One region of the Methylorubrum sp. POS3 genome, then DNA from elsewhere that is predicted to be linked to it. Evidence: riboswitches for the same ligand, from Rfam matches in the RefSeq annotation. Region 1 holds a riboswitch; each other region holds the start of a gene.

Region 1 (4,973 bases):
AGCGAGGGAAGGCCCGGCGCACCCTCGTCCACCACAATCAGGTCGGCGTTGGCGAGCGCTGCGGCTTCGAGCGGCACCTGTCCGAACCGGTCGCGTCCGATCTCGGCCGCCACGTTGACGAGGCCGGCTGCGCGGATGAGCGCGTCGCCGAGGCCGCCGGGCGCGACCGTGAAGGCGTTCGGGCGCATGACGAGGGCCCGCAAGGGACGGGTGGCCGGGGTGACGGAGGCGAGCCTGGCGTCGAGGTCAGCAACCAAAGCCTCGCCCCGCTCGGGGTGCCCGAGCGCTCCCGCCACCTGCCGGATCTGGGTGCGCACGCCGTCGAGATCGACCGGCACGCCGAGTTCGAGCACCGGCGAGCCGACGCGCTTGAGCATGCCGACCGTAGCGCGCGTGGTGAAGGCGCCGGCGATGACGAGGTCGGGTCGGAGCGCGACGACCTCCTCGGTGAGGCCGCGCGTCACCGGCAGTCCGGCAGCCTCGGTCGCGACCGTCGATCCTCGTGGATCGCGGGCGAGATAGGTGATCGCCAGCACCTGGTCGCGGTCGGCCAGCCGCAGGACGAGCTCGTCCGCGCACAGGTTCATCGAGACCACGCGCACGGGCGCCTCGGACGTGCCCGCGGCATGGGCCACGGGCACGGCGGCCAGGAGGGCCGAGAGAGCGAGGATAACCCGCGACGGCATCGTCACCTCAGAACGTGGTCAAGCGCACGCCGCCGTAGACGGCGAGGCCGGGCCCCAGGAACCCGGTCGGGTTCTGGTAGCGCTGGTCGAACAGGTTATCGATGCGCGCGAACAGCGTCGTCGTCTCCGACAAGACGTAGTTGGCCGAGAGGTTGACCAGCGTGAAGCCCGGGTTCTTCAGCCGCGTGATGGAGAAATCCCGATTCCCGTCGACGAAGGAGCCGATGGAGATCAGCGTGCCGGTGAGCGTCAGGTTCGGCAGCGGCGTCCAGATACCGGTGAGACTGACCTTATGGCGGGGGCGCCGGAGCAGCTCCTGGTTGGCGACCTCGTCCTTCGTCACCGTGTTCGTGTAGTCGACCCGGGCGCTGAGGCTGTCGGTGAGCTTGACCGAGACGAAGCTCTCCGCGCCGTAGGCCACCGCCCGGCCGACGTTCACGTTGGTCGAGTAGGTCGGGAAGTAGGCCGTCTGGATCAGGTTGCGGAAGTCGGTTTCGAAGTAGGTCGCACCAACCAGCACCCTCTCGCCGAGCGGCTGCTCGAAGCCACCATCGAACCCGAAGCTTTCCTCCGGCCGCAGGCTCGGGTTTCCGAAGAAGCGGAAGCCCGGATAGTCCTGGTAGAGCTGGCTCAGGGTCGGCGGCTTGAAGCCGGTGCCGACGCTGCCCTTCAAACGTGTCTCGGTGCCCGGAAGGATGTAGCTCGGCGCGACCCGAAAGGTGGTGGCGCCGCCGAACTGGTCGTTCGCGTCGTGGCGGATGTTGGCCACGAGGAAGGCGCGGTCGGTGATGGCAGACTGGAGTTCGGCGAAGCCGCCGGTGTTGCCGTTCGCGCGGTTCAGGCCGGTCGTCTCGATGCGCTCGTCCTCGCGTTGCGCCCCGAACAGCAGGAGGTTGCCTGGCGCGAGTTGCACGTCGCCGCGGTAGTCGAAGCGGGTGCGCTCGCCGAAATACGTGGTCGGCGTCGGCACCGAGAGCGGATCGAGGGGCCCGGCGAAGAGGCGGTCGAAGCTGGCGTAGTTGGCCCCGAACACGTTGTGGAAGCCCGGCACCGGCGTCCACTCGGCCTCGCCGCGCATGAGGAGCTGCTGCTGGTCGTTGAGGTTCCGGTACGGCAACGGCCGGTAGGGGAAGCCGCCGTCCGCCTGGTCGAGATAGGCGCTGTCGGAGAAGCGCAGCACGTAGTTCAGACGGAAGGTGTCGCTGAGCTGCGCGCCGAGCTTTGTTGAGACGGTCTTGGTGTCAGTGAAGGCGGTCCGGAGCGGCACGCCAACTGGCAGGAGCTCGAATGGTGTCACCGGCAGCGCGGCCTGGCGCAGGTGCTGGACGCTGACCGAGTAGTCGAAGATTCCCTCCGAACCGGAGATGCGGCCGCCCTGATTGGCGGTGCCGTAGGATCCGCCCTCGACGAACGCGGTGGCCCTGGCCGGTCCCTCGCCGCGCTTCGTCACGAAGGAGATCACGCCGCCGATGGCATCCGCGCCGTAGAGGCCGCTCTGGGGCCCGCGCAGCACCTCGATGCGGGACAAATCCTCGGTCAGCAGCTGGCTGAAGTCGAAGGCGCGGTTCGGGGTCGAGGGGTCGTTGACGTCGATGCCGTCGATCTGGACCTTCACGTGGTTCGAGTTGGTGCCGCGGATGAAGACCGAAGTCTGGCCGCCCGCGCCGCCGGTGCGAACCACGTTGAGGCCGGGCACCTGCTGCAGGGCGTCCGGCACGGTGCGGACCTGCTGGGCCTGGAGAAGGTCCGAGGTCAGCACCGTGACGCTGGACCCCGTCTGGGTGACCGGCGTCGGCACGCCGGTGGCCGAGACCGAGATCTCGGCGAGCGAGACGGCGGCCTCGCCGCCGCGCGGCACGTCTGCGAAGGGCGCGGCGACCTGCTGGGCATGGGCTGCGGGCGTGGCGAGCAGGGCCGGGCCGGCGCAGGACAGCGCCAGCACGCTCCGGAGAGCGGAACGAAGGGGATGGGTCACGGGAGACAGGCCTCGGGGCAACGGCTGTGGCACGTCACCGCGAACGAGGCCTCGGGAACCGCCTCCTCGCAGGATTGGCGGACCCTCGACACCCGCCAGGACACCCCGCCCGACGCGTTTCGCGTGTGACCACGACTGACGGCAGGTCTCCTGGCTCGCGGGTCGCTGCCCTCTCACCGTCTTCCCGGGCGAGGCTGCCCAGTGACATGGTGGCGGAAGGCTCGCCGCTTACAGTTGCGGGGGCAGCCGCGGCATCGAGCTTGCGCCTTCACCGCGTTCCCTTTTGATCCCCGAAGGGAACCGTCCCGTCCTCCATCCCATCGCAGCCGGGCACAGTCAATCACGCGGAAGCAGGCATCAGGCGCCTATTGCCGGAACGCTGCACCACCAGCACCGCTTTCGCTACGCGTCGCCGTGGCGGTACGTTGATCACGCAGAAGCGCGAGGACGGCTCGCATTCCTCTCCTTGCACCAAGCTGCACCACCTTCCGAGACAGCTGCGAAAACGGCTGCTCCGACAGCCTCGCCGATCGGGGTATGAAGGCCGGCGAACCAGGCGGGTTCACCGGCTTGAGGAGCGGCGACGACGATGCAGTCTGTGCCGGTACCCGACACGACCTCTCCGTGTGGCCGGTAATCTAATGCGAGAACGGCGGCCGTTCGCGCCTACGTGACAATCGAAATCGTCTCGATCAATGCCGCCTGCGAAAGGGCGCAGGATACGTGCACGAGTATGTTGATCGTGCCGAAGAGAGGAGGCGTCGATGCCTGCGAGCAGCCGACGCGCGTTGCATTCCCGAGACCGATCGTTGTGAGGCAGGTCGCCGATACAGTCCCGACCTCTGCCTGAGCAAGGTGATGACGTCGAACGTCGCGCGACGTCATCAGGGCAATTGCGTCGCCGTGCCCTGCCGCCGCCATCCGTTTTTCCAGAAAGGCGAAGGGGTCGAGGTCTTGCGGTAGGTCCGCGTCACGCACCTCCAACCAGGCAACCTTGCGACCACCTTGGAAGCCGGGTCGAATCATCGCCCAGCTCAGCAGAGTCTGAGCTTCGTGAAACGCCGTGACGAGGTAAGGCTGCTGGCAGGTGATGTGGAAGGGGAGCTTCATACGACAGTCGGGTAGCGAACGGCTTAGCCTTCCTGTCAGCGCATCGGCCGGTGGGTCAGTCAAGCGCCGAGGTCACGTCCACTATCGAGATTGAAGCGGACCTTAGATGGCATTGCGCGGAGCGTCAGCTTGGGGTCAGTAGCCCCCGCCCTGCTTCCAATGAGCTTCGAAGCCGTTGCTGGGGGGGCACGGGGGCATGCTCGACCGCGTTCAGAGCTATGCGGGAGATTGGGTGACGCGGCGGGTGTGAAGGTGGCGTATCGAGGCGGGTGTCGAGCCTGCCAGAACCTCTCATCGAGAGCGATACGCCTATGGACAGCCCTACCAACATCGTGCGGCTTCGTCAGCCCGAGGACATCGACGATCCCCTGACCGAAGTGCTGCGGGCCGGGGCCCGGCGCCTGCTGGCGCAGGCCGTGGAGATGGAGGCGGAAGCCTTCCTGACGGCGATGCAGGACCGTCGGCTGCCGGACGGGCGTGCCCGGCTGGTTCGGCACGGCCACGGGCCGGAGCGTGAGATCCAAACCGGGATCGGGCCGGTGCCGATGGCACGGGTGCGCGTCCGGGATCGCGGCGCGACGGGCGCCGAGGACCGGGTCCGGTTCACCTCGACGATCCTGCCGAAGTGGGCGCGGCGGACGCGCAGCCTCGATGCGCTGCTGCCGATCTTGTACCTGCGTGGCGTCTCCACCGGCGACTTCCAGGAGGCGCTGGCCGCGCTGCTCGGCAAGGATGCTCCGAACCTCTCGCCCGCGGTCGTGACGCGGCTCACGGCGACCTGGGCGGACGAGTACGCCCGTTGGCAGGGCCGCGACCTCTCGGCGCGCAGATACGTCTACGTCTGGGCGGACGGGGTCTACCTGCAGGCTCGGATGGAGGATCAGGCCGAGTGCATGCTCGTGCTGATCGGGGCGACGCCCGAGGGCAGGAAGGAACTGGTCGGCTTCCAGGTCGGTGTGCGCGAGAGCGCCCAGAGCTGGCGGGAACTGCTGGTGGACGTGAAGCGGCGCGGGCTGTCCATCGCGCCGGAGATCGCGGTCGGCGACGGCGCGCTCGGCTTCTGGCGGGCGCTCGACGAGGTCTTCCCCGGCACGCGCCATCAGCGCTGCTGGGTCCACAAGACCGCCAACGTGCTCAACAGGGTGCCGAAATCCGTGCAGGGCACGATGAAGGCGGACCTGCGCGAGATCCACGCCGCGCCG
Region 2 (4,973 bases), 620 kb from region 1:
ACGCCCTCGCGAGCGGCGAGATCGTCGATCGCGTCGTGCTCGATCACGGCGAGCGGCATCGCCGCCGCATCGCCATGCGCGGGGTCGGCGGCACCGCCTTCCTGCTCGATCTGGCCCAGGCGACCGTCCTGGACGACGGGGACGCGCTCGTCCTCGACGATGGCCGCCTCGTCTGGGTCGAGGCGGCCCCCGAGAAGCTGCTGGAAGTCCGGGCGCCCTCCGACCATGCCCTCAAGCGCCTGATCTGGCATATCGGCAACCGGCATATCCCCGCCGAGATCGGCGCCGAGGCGGTCTGGATCGCCCAGGACCACGTGCTGGCCGAGATGGTGCGGGGATTGGGCGGCAGCGCCGAACCGGTCGAGCGCCCGTTCCGGCCCGAGGGCGGCGCCTATCAGGGCGGCCACGGTCATCCGCACGATCACGGGCACGGTCATCCCCACGATCACGCGCATCCGCCGCACCGGCATGATTGAGGCGCTGCGATTGATGGCGTGGCTGTCGCCCGCCTATCCGGTGGGCGGCTTCGCCTATTCCCACGGCCTCGAATGGGCGGTGGAGACCGGCGACGTCGCCGACGAGGCGAGCTTCTCGGACTGGCTCGGCGCCGTGCTGGAGCGGGGCTCCGGGCGCAACGACCTGATCCTGGCGGCGCACGCGCATCGCGCCGCAGGCAACGGCGCCGCCCTCGGCGCCATCAACGATCTCGCCTTGGCGATGGCGCCCTCGCGCGAGCTTCACTTGGAGACCAGCCAGCAGGGCCGCAGCTTCCTCGACGCGACGCTCGCGGCCTGGCCCTGCCCGGCCCTCGATGCCGTCGCGACAGCCCTGCCCGGGCCGGTGGCGCTGCCGGTGGCCGTCGGCGCGGCCTCGGGCGCCCACGGCATGGGGCGCGGGGCGATGCTCGCCGCCTACGGCCTCGCCTTCGTCCAGGCCATCGTCTCGGCGGGCCTGCGCGTCGCGCCGATCGGGCAGGGGGCCGGCACCCGCATCGTCGCCTCCCTCGCTCCCCGGGTGGCGGCGCTCGCCGAGGCGGTCGAGCCGCTCGGCCTCGACGCGCTGGGCTCGGCCACGCTCAGGGTCGATCTCGGCTCGTTCCGGCACGAGACCCAGTATTCGAGGATCTTCCGATCATGAGGACGCCATGGCATCTGTGAACGGTCCGCTCCGCGTCGGCATCGGCGGCCCCGTCGGCTCCGGCAAGACGGCGCTGATGGAGCAATTGTGCAAGCGGCTGCGCGACACCTACGACATCTGCGCCATCACCAACGACATCTACACCAAGGAGGATGCCCGCCTCCTGACCGTGGCCGGGGCCCTGCCCGAGGAGCGGATCATGGGCGTCGAGACGGGGGGATGCCCCCACACGGCGATCCGCGAGGATGCCTCGATCAACCTCGCGGCGGTGGCCGAGATGCGCCGCCGCTTCCCCGCCCTCGACGTGGTGCTGATCGAGTCCGGCGGCGACAATCTCGCCGCGACCTTCTCGCCGGAACTCGCCGACATCACCCTCTACGTCATCGACGTGGCGGGCGGCGAGAAGATCCCGCGCAAGGGCGGGCCCGGCATCACCCGCTCGGACCTCCTCGTCGTCAACAAGACCGATCTCGCCCCCCTGGTCGGCGCGGATCTTGCCGTGATGGAGTCCGATACCCGCCGCATGCGGGGAGAGCGGCCCTACGTGTTCTCGTCCCTGCGCGAGGGGCACGGGGCCGACGCCATCGCCCGCTTCGTCATCGAAGCAGGGGGGCTCGCCCAATGACGTCTGACATCGTGACGCTGTCCACGATGCATTTCCGGAGGACCCGTATGATCTCTCGTTCGATGGCGCTCGCGACGGCGCTCCTGCTGGTGCCCGGCGCGGCCCTCGCCCATCCGGGCCACGGCGAGGCGGCGGGCTTGGCCGCAGGCTTCGCCCACCCGATCCACGGCACCGACCACATCCTCGCGATGGTCGCGGTGGGGATCATCGCCGGCCTCGTCGGCGGGCGGGCGCTCTGGCTGCTGCCGGCTTCCTTCCTCGGCATGATGACGATCGGCGCAGCCCTCGCCATGGCCGGCCTGGATCTGCCCTTCGTCGAGCCGGCCATCCTCGCATCGGTTGCCGCCTTCGCCGTGATGGCGGCCTGCGCCCGCCTGATCCCACTGGCCGCTCTGGCCGGCCTCGTCGGTGCCTTCGCGGTGTTCCACGGCGCGGCGCACGGGGCCGAGATGCCCGAGACCGCCTCGGGCCTCTCCTACGGGCTCGGCTTCCTCGCCGCGACCGTCGGCCTCCACGCGGCGGGCCTCGTTGCCGGCCTCATGCTGACGCGGTGGCTGCCGCGATCCGGTGGTGCCCTGCGCCAGGGTGCGTGACGACCGGACGACGCGCCGCCGCCCTGCGGCGAGCCAAGGGGCGGCGGGCGCATCGGCCCGAACGGGGGACCCGGCTTCCGGGGACAGCCGCTGCGGCGCATGGGCCGACCGAACCGTCCCGGATCCGGTCGCCGCGTGGGGCCGCGATCGGGCCGCCATCTCGGGTCGGCCGGGTGTCGCCGTTCGGGCACGGGCGTATTGATTCGCCCTTCGCCCCCGGACCGCGCGTTGACGGCGGAGGCGGCCGCCGTGCTAACCGTGGTGGCGACGGTTCCCCTCGGGGATCAAAAGGGAACGCGGTGAGGGCCTTCGGCCCGAGGCCGTGGCTGCCCCCGCAACTGTGAGCGGCGAGCCTTCCGCCACCATGTCACTGGATGGGCCTCATCCGGGAAGACGGTGAGAGGGCAGCGACCCGCGAGCCAGGAGACCTGCCGTCAGTCGTGGTCACACGCGAGGCGTGTCGGGCGGGGTGCACCGATGGGTTGCCGGGGACGGCACCGATCCTGCTTTAGGGTCGGGCAAGTCCGCGGCCTCGTTCGCGGTGACGTGCCACTGCCGTTGCCCGAGGCTGTTTCGCCCGTGTCCCCTGCTCATCCCTCGACGGTCCTCCGTCTGGCGGCGCTCGCCGCCGCGCTCGCCGCTCCCCCGCTTCCCGCCACGGCCCAGGAGTCGGTCACCCTGGAGGAACTCTCCGTCGGGGGCGAAGCTCCGCGGCCACCCGCCGCCTTCTCGGCCAGCGCCGGCGCTGTCGGCGGTGTGACCGGCATCGGCGGCGCACTTCAGCCGGTGGCATCGGCGAGCGGCGGGATCGTCTCCGGTGCGCAGATCAATGCGAGGCCCGTCACCCGTCCCGGCGAGGTGCTGGAAGCGGTGCCGGGGCTGATCGTCACCCAGCATTCGGGGGAGGGGAAGGCCAACCAGTTCTTCCTGCGCGGGTTCAACCTCGACCACGGCACCGACATCGCGCTCTTCGTCGACGGCATGCCGGTCAACATGCGCACCCATGCCCACGGCCAGGGCTATGCCGACCTCAACTTCCTGATCCCCGAACTCGTCGGCGCGGTGGAGTTCCACAAGGGCCCCTACTTCGTGCGCGACGGCGACTTCGCCTCCGCCGGCTCGGTGCGGATCGATTACCTCGACGCGGTCGCGAAGAACGTGGCGCTGACCTCGATCGGATCGTTCGGCTACAAGCGCGCGCTCACCATCGCCTCCGCCCCCCTCGGCGCGGGCACGCTGCTCGTGGCGGGTGAGGCGCAGACCTATGACGGCCCCTGGGACGTGCCGGATCGCCTGAAGAAGCTCAACGGCGTCGTCCGCTACAGCCAGGGCACGGCGCTCGACGGCCTCGCCGTCACCGGCATGGCCTATTGGGCGAAGTGGAACGCCACCAACCAGATCCCGGAGCGTGCGGTCGCCGAGGGAATCATCGGCCGCTTCGGCACCCTCGACCCGTCCGACGGCGGCGATACCGGCCGCTTCTCCCTCTCGGGCCGCTGGAGCCACACGGGCGAGGCCGGGCTCAGCCGGGCCAATGCCTATCTCATCCGCTACCGGATGAATCTCTGGAACAACTTCACCTACTTCCTCAACGATCCCGTCAACGGCGACCAGTTCCGCCAACTCGACGACCGGGTGCTGGGCGGGGCCGAGGCCAGCCACGTCTTCTCCGGGGACCTGTTCGGACGGCCGATGGAGAACGAGATCGGCGTCCAGACCCGCACCGACGCGATGCGGGTCGGCCTGTTCAACACCGTGAACCGGCAGTTCCGCTCGAGCGTGCGCGACGACCGCGTGCTGGAGACGAGCGCGGCCTTCTACGCCGAGAACCGGGTGCGCTGGACGGATTGGCTGCGCACCAGCGTCGGCTTCCGCGCCGACGGCTACTGGGCCGATGTCCGCTCCGAACTGCCCGCCAATTCCGGCCAAGCCCGCGACGCCATCGTGACGCCGAAGCTCGGCCTCGTGCTCGGGCCCTGGGCCGAGACCGAACTCTACCTGAATTACGGCGGCGGCTTCCACTCGAACGACGTGCGCGGCGTCACCGCGACCGTGGATCCGTCGAGCCCGCTCTTCGACGTGGCGCGCTCCCCCTTCCTCGTTCCCTCGACCGGCTACGAGATCGGCCTGCGCAACCGCTCCATCAGGGGCCTGGAGACCGCCCTGGCGCTGTTCCGCCTCGACTTCGCCTCGGAGAACCTCTTCGTCGGCGATGCCGGCACCACCGAGCCGAGCCGCTCGACCCGCCGCTTCGGCCTCGAATGGACCAACCGCTACGCCCTCACGCCCTGGCTCCAGCTGGAGGGCGACCTGACGGTGACGAATGCCCGCTTCGCCGATCGCGATCCGGCGGGCGGACGCGTTCCCGACGCGCCGACCACCATCGCCTCGGCCGGCATCGCCTTCGGCGACGGGGCCGGCTGGTTCGGATCCCTGCGCTTCCGCTATTTCGGTCCGCGCCCCCTCATCGAAGACAATTCGGTGCGCTCGCGGGCGACCGCCCTGCTCAACGGCCGGATCGGCTACGCCTTCGAGAACGGCGTCAGCCTCTCCCTCGACGTCCTCAACCTGACGAACGCGAAGGCCGACCAGATCACCTACTACTACGAGTCGCGGGT
Region 3 (4,973 bases), 1.8 Mb from region 1:
GAACTCGGCCTGTCCGAAATCACCGCGGCACGTCCGGTCCAGGCCGCCCTCACATCCGCCGCAACCTTCTCGGCCGGTGCCGCTCTTCCGCTGCTCGTCGCCGTTGTCTCGCCGCCTGCCATCACGCTCTACACCGTCTCCGCGGCATCGCTGATCTTCCTGGCTGTCCTCGGCGCCCTGGGCGCCAGAGCCGGCGGAGCGCCGGTTTTGAGAGCCACGGCGCGCGTGGCTTTCTGGGGTGCGCTCGCCATGGCCGTGACCGCCGGCATCGGCGGCCTCGTCGGAAAGGCGGGGTGAAGTGCCCGAGACGGATCTTCGAGGCCAATCAAACACCGTCCGCTTTCAACCCCCTGCCGATCACGTTCCCTCGCCCACGAGACGCCCATGATCGATCGTTTCGCGCTCAATGCCGCCTTGGAACGCTTGCTGGGTGAGGCCGACACGTTCGATGAAGCCGATGCCGCCATGCTCATCGCGGGCGTACCGCTGACAAAGCCCGGTATCCCGTTCCGCTGGAGCTACACGGGAACGGACAGATCGCGCGGCGTCGAGGGTTACGCATCCGGCCACGGCAACGTGACGGATGGTTCCGAGCGAACGGTCAGGAAGGAGGGAGGCTGGGGGACGGACGCTCTGCGGGTCGGCGGCTACACGATTGTTCACCGACCCGGCACGCTCATAATCGAGTTGATGTGGGCCAAGCATCGACGCATCATCGATCAGGGCCATGGTCCGTCGCAGGCCGCGATGCTCCACTATCACCGCGTGACGAAGCAGCCGAGGGAGTTGCGGATCGAGCGCGTCGTTCCCTTCACGCTGTGGTGGCCGTTCCCGCGCATTGAGCTGACGCTCGGCATCACGCGGTACGTGCCGTGGAAGAAACCAGCCACGCGGACGGGTGGTGGCGCGTCAGCGCCTCCGCGATCACCCTGAAGCGCCGGTACGCGACATCTGATAGGGCTTCCGCTCGGTTGGAGCGGCGAGGCGAGCCAGCGCGGCAACCGAGCGAAACTCAAATCCGCCATTCCGAAGGGATCGACCGGATTGGGTATGAGGAAGCCGTCCATGGCACCCTCTCGCCGCTGCTGTGCGGCGGTCGGAGCGGAGCCATCATCGCGCGCCGGGATGGATGGACCATACCGCTTCAGCGTCAGCGAGGACGCGCAGTCTCTCGGCAAGAGCGCGTCCGGGGGCGGCCGCAATGATTGGGCGGCATTAGACCACAGATTCGATGAAGAATGAAAAGCGCGGTGCCAGCAGCCGGAAACCGAAACGGATGCTGGTATTTCCCCTATCCACCGCCGTACTGTACTGTCAAAATCATTGTATTGGATATCGGATCTGACAGGCTGCACCAAGTTATCGAGCTAAAGCAAAATTTCTCGAAATCCGCCTCTTCACCGATATTCAATACCACCCAATCGCCACCTTATTGATTCCGCTTAACCACTGGCGATTGTATGATCGAAATCTCAGCTAGATATGTAGCTCTTGCTGCAATCGTGGGTGCACGGTTGATTAGGCTGAGATTGCTCAAGCGCTTCTTGTTGAAGCCCATCTCGAGAAATATGGTGGGCCCGGCAGGACTCGAACCTGCAACCAGACCGTTATGAGCGGTCGGCTCTAACCATTGAGCTACAGGCCCATTGTCATATCTGTCGGCACCTTTCGCGTGCGCCAATCATCGGCCAAGGATTGGGCTAGAGAAGCGGCGACAGATACCTTTGTCACGAGTAGCGGCGGGACGGGTCTGAGGCAAGGGGCGACGCGCCCTCCCCTCGCCTGTTCGACGTTGGATGCCTGAACTCCGGGCCTGTCCCTATCGTCTGCCATCGTCTTCGAGGCGAAAGCCGTGACCGACGACCATGTGGAGGGCCTTGGTGGAGTCGGCGTACGTTCGCCTGGCCATCGGATATCACTCCCTGGCCGGTCTGGCTGCGGTCGCGGCCTTGGCTGCCTGCGCATATATCGAATTTGCGCTGGGCAATAAGGACAGTGCGCGAGCTATTCAGCACAGAACACCGCCACCGACAGGCCCCAAGTCGTTATATACCACCCTCTAGCCCCAAAAAGCGGCATAGTTTTGATTTCATATTTGTTACCTCATTTCTATAGAGCAACAAAATGCACATCGGCTCTTTGTTTTTAAGCATTGCCTTCGTCGAGCACGTACTTCAATTAGCTGTCCTGCAATCCCGCGATTTGCCCAGATTTTTGCAGCGTCACTGCGTGTCGTGCACATAAAAACGAAAATGTGACCACACCCCTATCGCGCTTGACATTTATGAAACGTTATATTGTTACATGTCCCTATGAGCAATCACCAGATTTCAAGCGAGCCCTCGATCTCTGGAGGGAGCCTCAACTGCAGGCTTAGCAGCGTTGTTTCTTGACCATATTTATAGGGCTGCGCGGATCCTGACCGCGATCCGCCAAACGTCGATCGATCAAATGCGAGATATTCCAACATAATCCGACGAAACACCATAATAAATTCAATATAAGTTCGGCGCTTACTAAAGTCAGAAGCTTTAGTAATTTTTCAGAAGCAGGTCCTCAACAGTTGACAAGCCTCGCACCGTCTGGCTCCTGAGCACGGTAAAGGTTCTCGCCGGCATGTCTGGAGAGCTAAGAGGGAATTCGGTGAGGCGCCTGCACCGAAGCTGCCCCCGCAACTGTGAGCGGCGAGCCATCCGTCGATCTGCGTCACTGGTGGACGATCACCGGGAAGGCCAGACGGTTGGCTGTGACCCGTGGGCCAGGAGACCTGCCCTGACCATACGAAGTCTCGTGGGCGGGGTGTCCCAACGGGCCGCATGAACGCGCGTCGCGGCAGAGCGATGCCGTCCTGCGCCCATTGGTCCCCCGACAAGGTTTGGGGAAGGACCGATGAAACTGATGGGCGATGATGCCGGATTGTCCGGCGTTGCACCGCCGGAGACGAGGGCGGTCGATCCCCTCGAACTCTACGCGGCGGGCATCGACACCTCCGATTACGTCGGTCGCGTCGCTCCGCTTGTGCGCGCGGCAGTGCCGCAGATCGGCGACCTGCTCGATATCGGGGCCGGGGGTGGGCAACTCGGTCGGGCCGTGCGCGATCCGCATGGCACCTGGACCGCAATCGAGCCGGCGGCGGGGATGCAACGGCGCCTGCATGCCCTCATCCCGTCGCCGTACGTTTTGCCGCTCGGCTGGCAGCAGGCCGATCTGCCACCGGGATGCGCCGACACGGTGCTGGCCGCCAATATCGCGGCCCCCCTCACGGAGGCCCAAGCCTTTCTCCGTCAGTGCCGCGTCTGGTCACGCGGCAGCATCGTCTGGGTGGTTCCGGCCCAGCACGGTCCGCGCGGCCTGTGTCTCGCGGGCTGCCTTCCCCGCGCTTGGCACGGAGAGGACGAGACGCCGGGCGTCGATCTGGTTCGTCGCAGCCTGACGGCGCAGGATCAGCCGGCCATCGTCGCGCAAGCGCATTGGACCTTCAGCGCCGTCGTTCCCGACCTGGAGCGGACCGCCGCCTTCCTCGCCGATCGTCTCGGCTGGGCACCGGGCGATGTCCGCCGCGGCGATCTCCGCGCGCATCTCGCCGCCCAGGCCGAACCCGTGCCCGGCGGGCATCGCCTCTCCGTTCCCCGCACCTCTGCCCTGCTCGTCTGGAGGAAAGCTTCGTAATGTCGTGCCGTCTTCGTCTCCTCGCGCTCGCGCTGACCAGCGGCTGCGTGCTGCTGTCATCGGCCTATGCCCAGGAGAATCCCGCGATCAGCCTCGACGAACTCGTGGTCACCGCCACCGGGCGCCCGGAGCCGCGCTCCGAGATCGCCGGCACCGTTCAAATCATTGATCGCACGGTGATCGAGAATTCGACGGCGCGGTCGGTCACCGATCTTCTGGCCGAGAACGCCGTCGGCTTCTTCTCGGAATGGACGCCGGGCCAGACCTCGATCAACATTCGCGGCGGCGCCACCGATGGGCAGGGCAAGGATTTCCGCAGCCAAGTTCTGGTGCTGATGAACGGGCGCCGCGCCGGCACCGCGAATCTGTCCAAGCTCTCGGTCGCCGATGTCGAGCGCATCGAGATCGTGCGCGGGCCCTCCTCGGTGATCTATGGCAGCCAGAACATCGGCGGCGTCATCAACATCATTCTCAAGACGGGGCGGAGCGCGCCGGGCACTCTGGTCGAGGGCATCGGCGGCGTCTGGGGCTTGGCGCAGGGGCGCGCCCAGACCGGCGGGGTCGTCGGACCGTTTGACTATTATCTCGGGATCTCGGGGGGACGACGCGACGATTACGTCGCGGGCTCGGGCGACCGCATGGCCAACACCCAATGGAACCGGATGGGCATCACCGGGGCGCTCGGTTTCCAGATTGATCCGAATCAGCGGCTCGACTTCTCGCTCAGGACGGATGGCATCTACGATGCCGGCTTCCGCGGTTCCGGCGGCAATCTCTACAGCCGGGACAACCGCATCAACGGCTCGTTCGATGCGAGCTATACCGGCCGGACCGATGACGGGCGCGCGAGCCTGTTCGCCCAGTTCTACAGCGTCACCGACGAAGATCGGTTCAAATGGGCTTCGCCGGTCCAGCGGGGCAGTTCGGGGCAGCCGGTGCGGGTAACCCGCGCGGATTTCAACACGCGCAACCTCGACATCCTCGGCACGCGTCTCCAGCCACGCGCCAGCCTGTTCGCCGGCAACGATCTGCTGCTCGGCTGGGATTGGGAAACGAGCCGCCTGCGTTCCGATCGCTTCCGCCAGGGCGTTCCGGGCAACACGCTCGCCCAGGTCTCGCCGCAGGACAACAATCAGACCGATCAGTTTCACGGCCTCTATGTCGAGGACACCCAGCGCCTGTTCGACGACCGGGTGACCTTGCGCGCGGGCGTGCGCCAGACCTACGGCACCACGAGCTTCGACACGACGCCGTATCTGACCGGCCAGATCACCGGCTCGCGTCCCTACGAGGCGACCACCTAT
Region 4 (4,973 bases), 1.2 Mb from region 1:
ATCCACCCGAGCGTTTGCGGATCGACGCCCCTGACGGAACCGACCTCGTCCTCTATTCGGCCGCCATCGGCGACGGTGCGGCGCCGATCCGGCCGAAGCGGATGCTGTTCGTGTCGGGCTCGGGCTGCACCAGCCTCGGACGGTTCCTGCGCCCCTATCTCGCACCGATCCGGGCGCCTCACCGCGTCTTCGCCGTCGAAAAGCCGGGGATCGCCGAGGGTGACCTCGGCTTCGCTTGCAGCGACGCGTTCCACGCCGCGGACATCCTGCCCGCGATCCTGGCGCGTCAGCGTGCGGCCCTCGACTGGCTGAGGCGCGGCGGCGACGGCGGGAGCGGCCCGGTCACGCTGTTCGGCGTGTCGGAAGGCGGGAGCGTCGCGGTCGCCTTAGCGGCGGAGGCCGGCCCGGCCATCGTGGATCGGGTCATCGTAGTCGGCTCGGGCGGCCTACCCCTGCGCCGGAGCCTGCAAATTCTCGCCTCGCGAGACCGGCTTCCGATCGATGTCGAGGCGCTCTTCAGCGAGGTCGCATCGGACCCTCATGCCGTCTCCCGTCGCCGCCTCGGCCACGCCCATGCCTACTGGTCTTCGATGCTCGACGCCGATCCGCTGCCCGCCTACCTGCGGCTTCAGGCGCCCACGCTCGTCCTGTTCGGAGAGCAGGATCGGAGCGTGCCGGTCGAATCCGCCTGGCACCTGAGGGAGGCCCTGCGGATTGCCGGGCGCCGGAACGTGACCGTCGGGATCGTTCCCGGAGCGGATCACGCCCTGCATCGCGACGGCCAGGATCTGAAGGCATCCTTGTTCCGGTATGCTTCGGAGGGTTTGAGGTCCGGTGTTTGGGCAGGCGAACCGATGCCGGAGCACGATGCAGGGCCGTGACGCAGAACGTCGGGGCGGTCCGCAAAGATGCAAGACGGCCTCGCGCCGGGGCCACGCGCCTCGGATGCCGGACCTTCGCGCGGCGAGGGGCCGACCTACGCGGCCATCTCAGAACTCGATTCCCTCCTGCGCCTTCACCCCCGCGGCGAAATGGTGCTTCACGCTGCCCATCTCGGTGACGAGATCGGCGGCCTCGATGAGGGCCGGCTTGGCGTTGCGGCCCGTGACGACGACGTGGAGATCCGGCCGGCGCGCCCGCAGATCGGCGACGACGGCGTCGAGGTCGAGATAATCGTAGCGCAGCGCGATGTTCAGCTCGTCGAGGACGAGCAGGCGGATGCTCTCGTCCGCCATGAGGGTGCGGGCCGTCTCCCAGGCGTTGCGGCAGGCGGCGATGTCGCGGGCCTTGTCCTGGGTCTCCCAGGTGAAGCCTTCGCCGAGGGCGTGCCAAGCGATCTGGTCGCCGAAGCGTTGCAGGGCATGCGCCTCGCCGGTGTCCCAGGCGCCCTTGATGAACTGCACCACGCCGACCCGGTGGCCGCGCCCGAGCATGCGCAGCACCAGGCCGAGGGCCGCCGTCGTCTTGCCCTTGCCGGGGCCGGTATGGACGACGAGCAGGCCCTTCTCGATCTTCTTCGAGGCGACCTCGGCGTCCTGCACCGCCTTGCGCTTGGCCATCTTCTCGCGGTGGCGGTCGTCGTCGCTCATGAGCGGTGTCCTGTCGGGTCGGGGGAAGGCTTCACCGTCAGCGGCAGGCCGGCGACGGTGAGGACCACGCGGTCGGCTTGCGCGGCGAGCCGCTGATGCAGGCGCCCGGCCGCGTCGCGAAACCGGCGGGCGAGGGCGTTGTCCGGCACGATGCCGAGGCCGACCTCGTTGCCGACCAGCACCAGGGGGCCCGGCGCGGCGGCGCAGGCGCGGGCCAGGGCCTCGGTCGCGGCCTCGAGGTCGGCCTCGGCGAGCAGGAGGTTGGTGAGCCAGAGCGTCAGGCAATCGACCAGCGTCGGCCCGGTCGCGGCCCTGATCGCCTCGGGGAGGGCGGTCGGCACGTCGAGGGTCTGCCAGCCGGAGGGACGCCGCGCCCGGTGCTCGGCGATGCGCGCCCGCATCTCGTCGTCCCAGGCCTGGGCGGTGGCGAGGTAGAGCCAGGGGGCGGGACAGGCTTCGATCAGCCGCTCGGCGTGAGCGCTCTTTCCCGAGCGGGCGCCGCCGAGCACCAGCGTCATCCGGTCGGGAGGGCGAGTATCCATGCGCGCCGCTTTGCACCGGGCGCGGTCGATCACGCAATGGCGCTTTGCAAGGCACCCTCACCCGCGTTAGAACGATGAAAAGGACGGTGCCCCGGCAACGGGGTGAAAAGGGAATGCGGTGAGGGACGATCCCGAAACCGCAGCTGCCCCCGCAACTGTGAGCGGCGAGTTCCTGCCGAGAGCCACCGGGGCGACCTGGGAAGGCGGCAGGCGCGATCGAGCATCTCTCGGGAGCTTCCTGAGGCGCTCGGCAGCCGTGAGCCAGGAGACCTGCCGTCCCGCGAAAAGACTTTTCTCGAATGCCGCCGGTGGGGCGGCCGGAGCCCGTGACCCATGACGACCGCGACCCTTCAGACCTCCGCCCTCCGCACCGGCGAGAGCGCCCGCACCCTGCTCGTCGCTGCCTTCCTCGGCCTCGGTCTCGTCTTCGTGGCGGGCTTCGCCCCGGCGGCGGTGCTGCACAATGCGGCGCACGATTTCCGCCACGCCCAGAACTTCCCCTGCCACTGATCGCTTTCCGACGCGCGAAAGCGGTTCCATGATTCTCCGGTTGGTGTCGGCAGCGCTCGTTGCCGGCTTCCTCGCGTCCGTCGTCACGACGGGCCTGCAGCTGGCGCTCACCTCGCCCCTGATCCTTCAGGCCGAGACCTTCGAGGGCGGCCATTCCCATGCCCAGGCGCCGTCCCCCGCCATCGCGCCCGCCGCGCTGATCGTGCACGCCCATGCTCATGGTCCGTCGCAGGATCCGGCCCAGGGCGGAGCGGAGAAGCCCGACGCGTGGCAGCCCGAGCCCGGCCTTCAGCGCATGGCCTTCACCGGCCTTGCGACGCTGATCGGCGGCGTCGGCTACGCGCTGCTCCTCGCGGCGGTGATGCTGGCGCTCGGCCGCGAGCCGACCCCGCGCAGTGGGCTGGCCGTCGGGATCGCCGGTTTCCTCGCGGTGGCGCTCGCCCCCGCGGTCGGGCTGCCGCCGGAACTGCCGGGGATGGGGGCCGCGCCCCTCGTGCTGCGGCAGAGCTGGTGGATCATGACGGTCGCGGCGACGGGGATCGGCCTCTACCTCATCGCGGTCCGGCGGGTGCCGATCACGATCCTCGGCGGCCTCGTCCTGATCGTCGCCCCGCATCTCGCCGGCGCGCCGCAATCGATCGACACGGTCAGTTCGCAGGTGCCGCCGGCCAGCGCGGCGCAGTTCGCGGCGCGCTCCCTCGCCATCGGCTTCGTCTTCTGGGCGCTGATCGGCCTCGCCTATGGCTGGGCCTGGGGCCTGTTCGGGCGCGAGGCGAGTGACCGCGCGCATGCCTGAGGACCCGCGCGAGACCGTTCTCTCCGTCTGCACCACCTGTCGGGCGGCGGGCGATCCCGCCGAGCCGCGGGCCGGCGCGCGGCTGCTGGCCGCCGTGATCGCCGAGGCCGCCCGCGAGCCGGTGCCGGGTTTGGCCATCGAGGGCGTCGAGTGCCTCTCGGTCTGCAAGCGGCCCTGCTCGGTCGCGGTCGCGTCGGCCGGTCGCTGGACCTATGTCTACGGCGATTTCGACGCGCTGGAGAATCCGCAGGATTCCGCCCGCACCATCCTGGCGGGCCTGCGCCGCTATCAAGAGACTCCGGACGGCCTCGTGCCCTGGCGCGAGCGACCGGAGGCGTTTCGCAAGGGCGTCGTCGCCCGCATCCCGCCGCTGACCCCGACACGAGCGGAATCCTGACCCTCATGGCCATCCTCGAAAAAATTCCCTGCACCATCGTCACCGGCTTCCTGGGAGCCGGGAAGACCACGCTGGTGCGCCACACGATCGAGCAGGCCCGCGGCCGGCGGCTCGCCGTCATCGTCAACGAGTTCGGCGATCTCGGCTTCGACGGCTCGTTCCTGGCCTCCTGCGGCGTCGAGGGCTGCACCGAGGATTCGGTGGTGGAACTGCCCAATGGCTGCATCTGCTGCACCGTGGCCGACGATTTCGTTCCGGCCCTCACGAAGCTCCTCGACCGGCCGGAGCCGCCGGAGCACATCCTGATCGAGACCTCCGGCCTCGCCCTGCCCAAGCCCCTGGTCCAGGCCTTCCAGTGGCCGGCGATCCGCTCGCGTGTGACGGTGGACGGCGTCGTCGCCGTGGTGGACGGCCCGGCGGTCGCCTCCGGCCTGTTCGCCGAGGATCCGGACGCCCTGGCCAACCAGCGTGCCGCCGATCAGGCGGTGGATCACGACAATCCGCTGGAGGAGGTGTTCGAGGACCAGATCCTCTGCGCCGACCTCGTGGTGCTCAACAAGTCCGATCTTCTGGACGAGGCGGCCCGCGACAAGGTCCGCGCCGAGATCGAGGCGCATCTGCCCCGCGCCGTCGAGATCGTCGCCACCGAGCACGGCCGCCTCGATCCGCGGGTGCTGCTCGGGATCAGTGCGGCGGCCGAAGACGACCTCGACGCCCGCCCCTCCCATCACGGCGAGGGCGAGGACCACGACCACGACGACTTCGAATCGGTGGCGCTCCCCATCGGCGTCGCGGGTAGCCCCGAAGACCTCGCCGCCCGCGTCGAGAAGGCCGCCGAGACCGAGGGCGTGCTGCGCATCAAGGGCTTCGCCGAGGTGAAGGCCAAGCCGATGCGTCTCGTGGTGCAGGGGGTCGGCCGCCGCGTCGCCCACCATTACGACCGTCCCTGGAAGGGCAGCGAACCCCGCGACGGCCGCCTCGTCGTCATCGGTCTCAAGGGCTTCGACAAGGACGCGGTCGCCGCCGCGCTGCGGGGATGATCTTTTTCGCAGGGCGACAGCCGCACCGGCAGGCAGGTCCATGATGGGCCTGCGGCGGCGCGCCTGGGCCTTGCTGCCGGCCCGGCAGCCCGCCTCTGC

The links. A riboswitch is a leader RNA that binds a small molecule or an ion and turns the genes downstream of it on or off. The one in region 1 is predicted to bind cobalamin.
Region 2: linked by a shared signal. The riboswitch ahead of OWC43_RS15440 (TonB-dependent receptor) and the one ahead of OWC43_RS12660 (TonB-dependent receptor plug domain-containing protein) in region 1 are both predicted to bind cobalamin.
Region 3: linked by a shared signal. The riboswitch ahead of OWC43_RS04370 (hypothetical protein) and the one ahead of OWC43_RS12660 (TonB-dependent receptor plug domain-containing protein) in region 1 are both predicted to bind cobalamin.
Region 4: linked by a shared signal. The riboswitch ahead of OWC43_RS07250 (CbtB-domain containing protein) and the one ahead of OWC43_RS12660 (TonB-dependent receptor plug domain-containing protein) in region 1 are both predicted to bind cobalamin.

Annotation. Positions count from the first base shown of each region.
Region 1 covers NZ_JAPRBT010000001.1:2,709,958-2,714,930, forward strand. Annotated here, with positions in the region: gene OWC43_RS12655 (ABC transporter substrate-binding protein) at 1-686, opposite strand, end outside; gene OWC43_RS12660 (TonB-dependent receptor plug domain-containing protein) at 694-2,661, opposite strand; gene OWC43_RS12665 (hypothetical protein) at 2,653-2,790, shown strand; cobalamin riboswitch at 2,784-2,981, opposite strand; partial or broken gene OWC43_RS12670 (adenosylcobinamide amidohydrolase) at 3,091-3,771, opposite strand; gene OWC43_RS12675 (IS256 family transposase) at 4,083-4,973, shown strand, end outside.
Region 2 covers NZ_JAPRBT010000001.1:3,330,023-3,334,995, forward strand. Annotated here, with positions in the region: gene OWC43_RS15420 (urease accessory protein UreE) at 1-476, shown strand, start outside; gene OWC43_RS15425 (urease accessory protein UreF) at 469-1,137, shown strand; gene ureG (urease accessory protein UreG) at 1,145-1,762, shown strand; gene OWC43_RS15435 (HupE/UreJ family protein) at 1,810-2,355, shown strand; cobalamin riboswitch at 2,607-2,806, shown strand; gene OWC43_RS15440 (TonB-dependent receptor) at 2,833-4,973, shown strand, end outside.
Region 3 covers NZ_JAPRBT010000001.1:918,912-923,884, reverse strand. Annotated here, with positions in the region: gene OWC43_RS04385 (VIT family protein) at 1-297, shown strand, start outside; gene OWC43_RS04380 (hypothetical protein) at 385-933, shown strand; tRNA gene OWC43_RS04375 (tRNA-Ile) at 1,570-1,645, opposite strand; cobalamin riboswitch at 2,586-2,790, shown strand; gene OWC43_RS04370 (hypothetical protein) at 2,899-3,669, shown strand; gene OWC43_RS04365 (TonB-dependent receptor) at 3,669-4,973, shown strand, end outside.
Region 4 covers NZ_JAPRBT010000001.1:1,524,757-1,529,729, forward strand. Annotated here, with positions in the region: gene OWC43_RS07235 (alpha/beta fold hydrolase) at 1-881, shown strand, start outside; gene cobO (cob(I)yrinic acid a,c-diamide adenosyltransferase) at 990-1,589, opposite strand; gene cobU (bifunctional adenosylcobinamide kinase/adenosylcobinamide-phosphate guanylyltransferase) at 1,586-2,107, opposite strand; cobalamin riboswitch at 2,199-2,424, shown strand; gene OWC43_RS07250 (CbtB-domain containing protein) at 2,465-2,641, shown strand; gene OWC43_RS07255 (CbtA family protein) at 2,670-3,437, shown strand; gene OWC43_RS07260 (DUF1636 family protein) at 3,430-3,834, shown strand; gene cobW (cobalamin biosynthesis protein CobW) at 3,840-4,874, shown strand.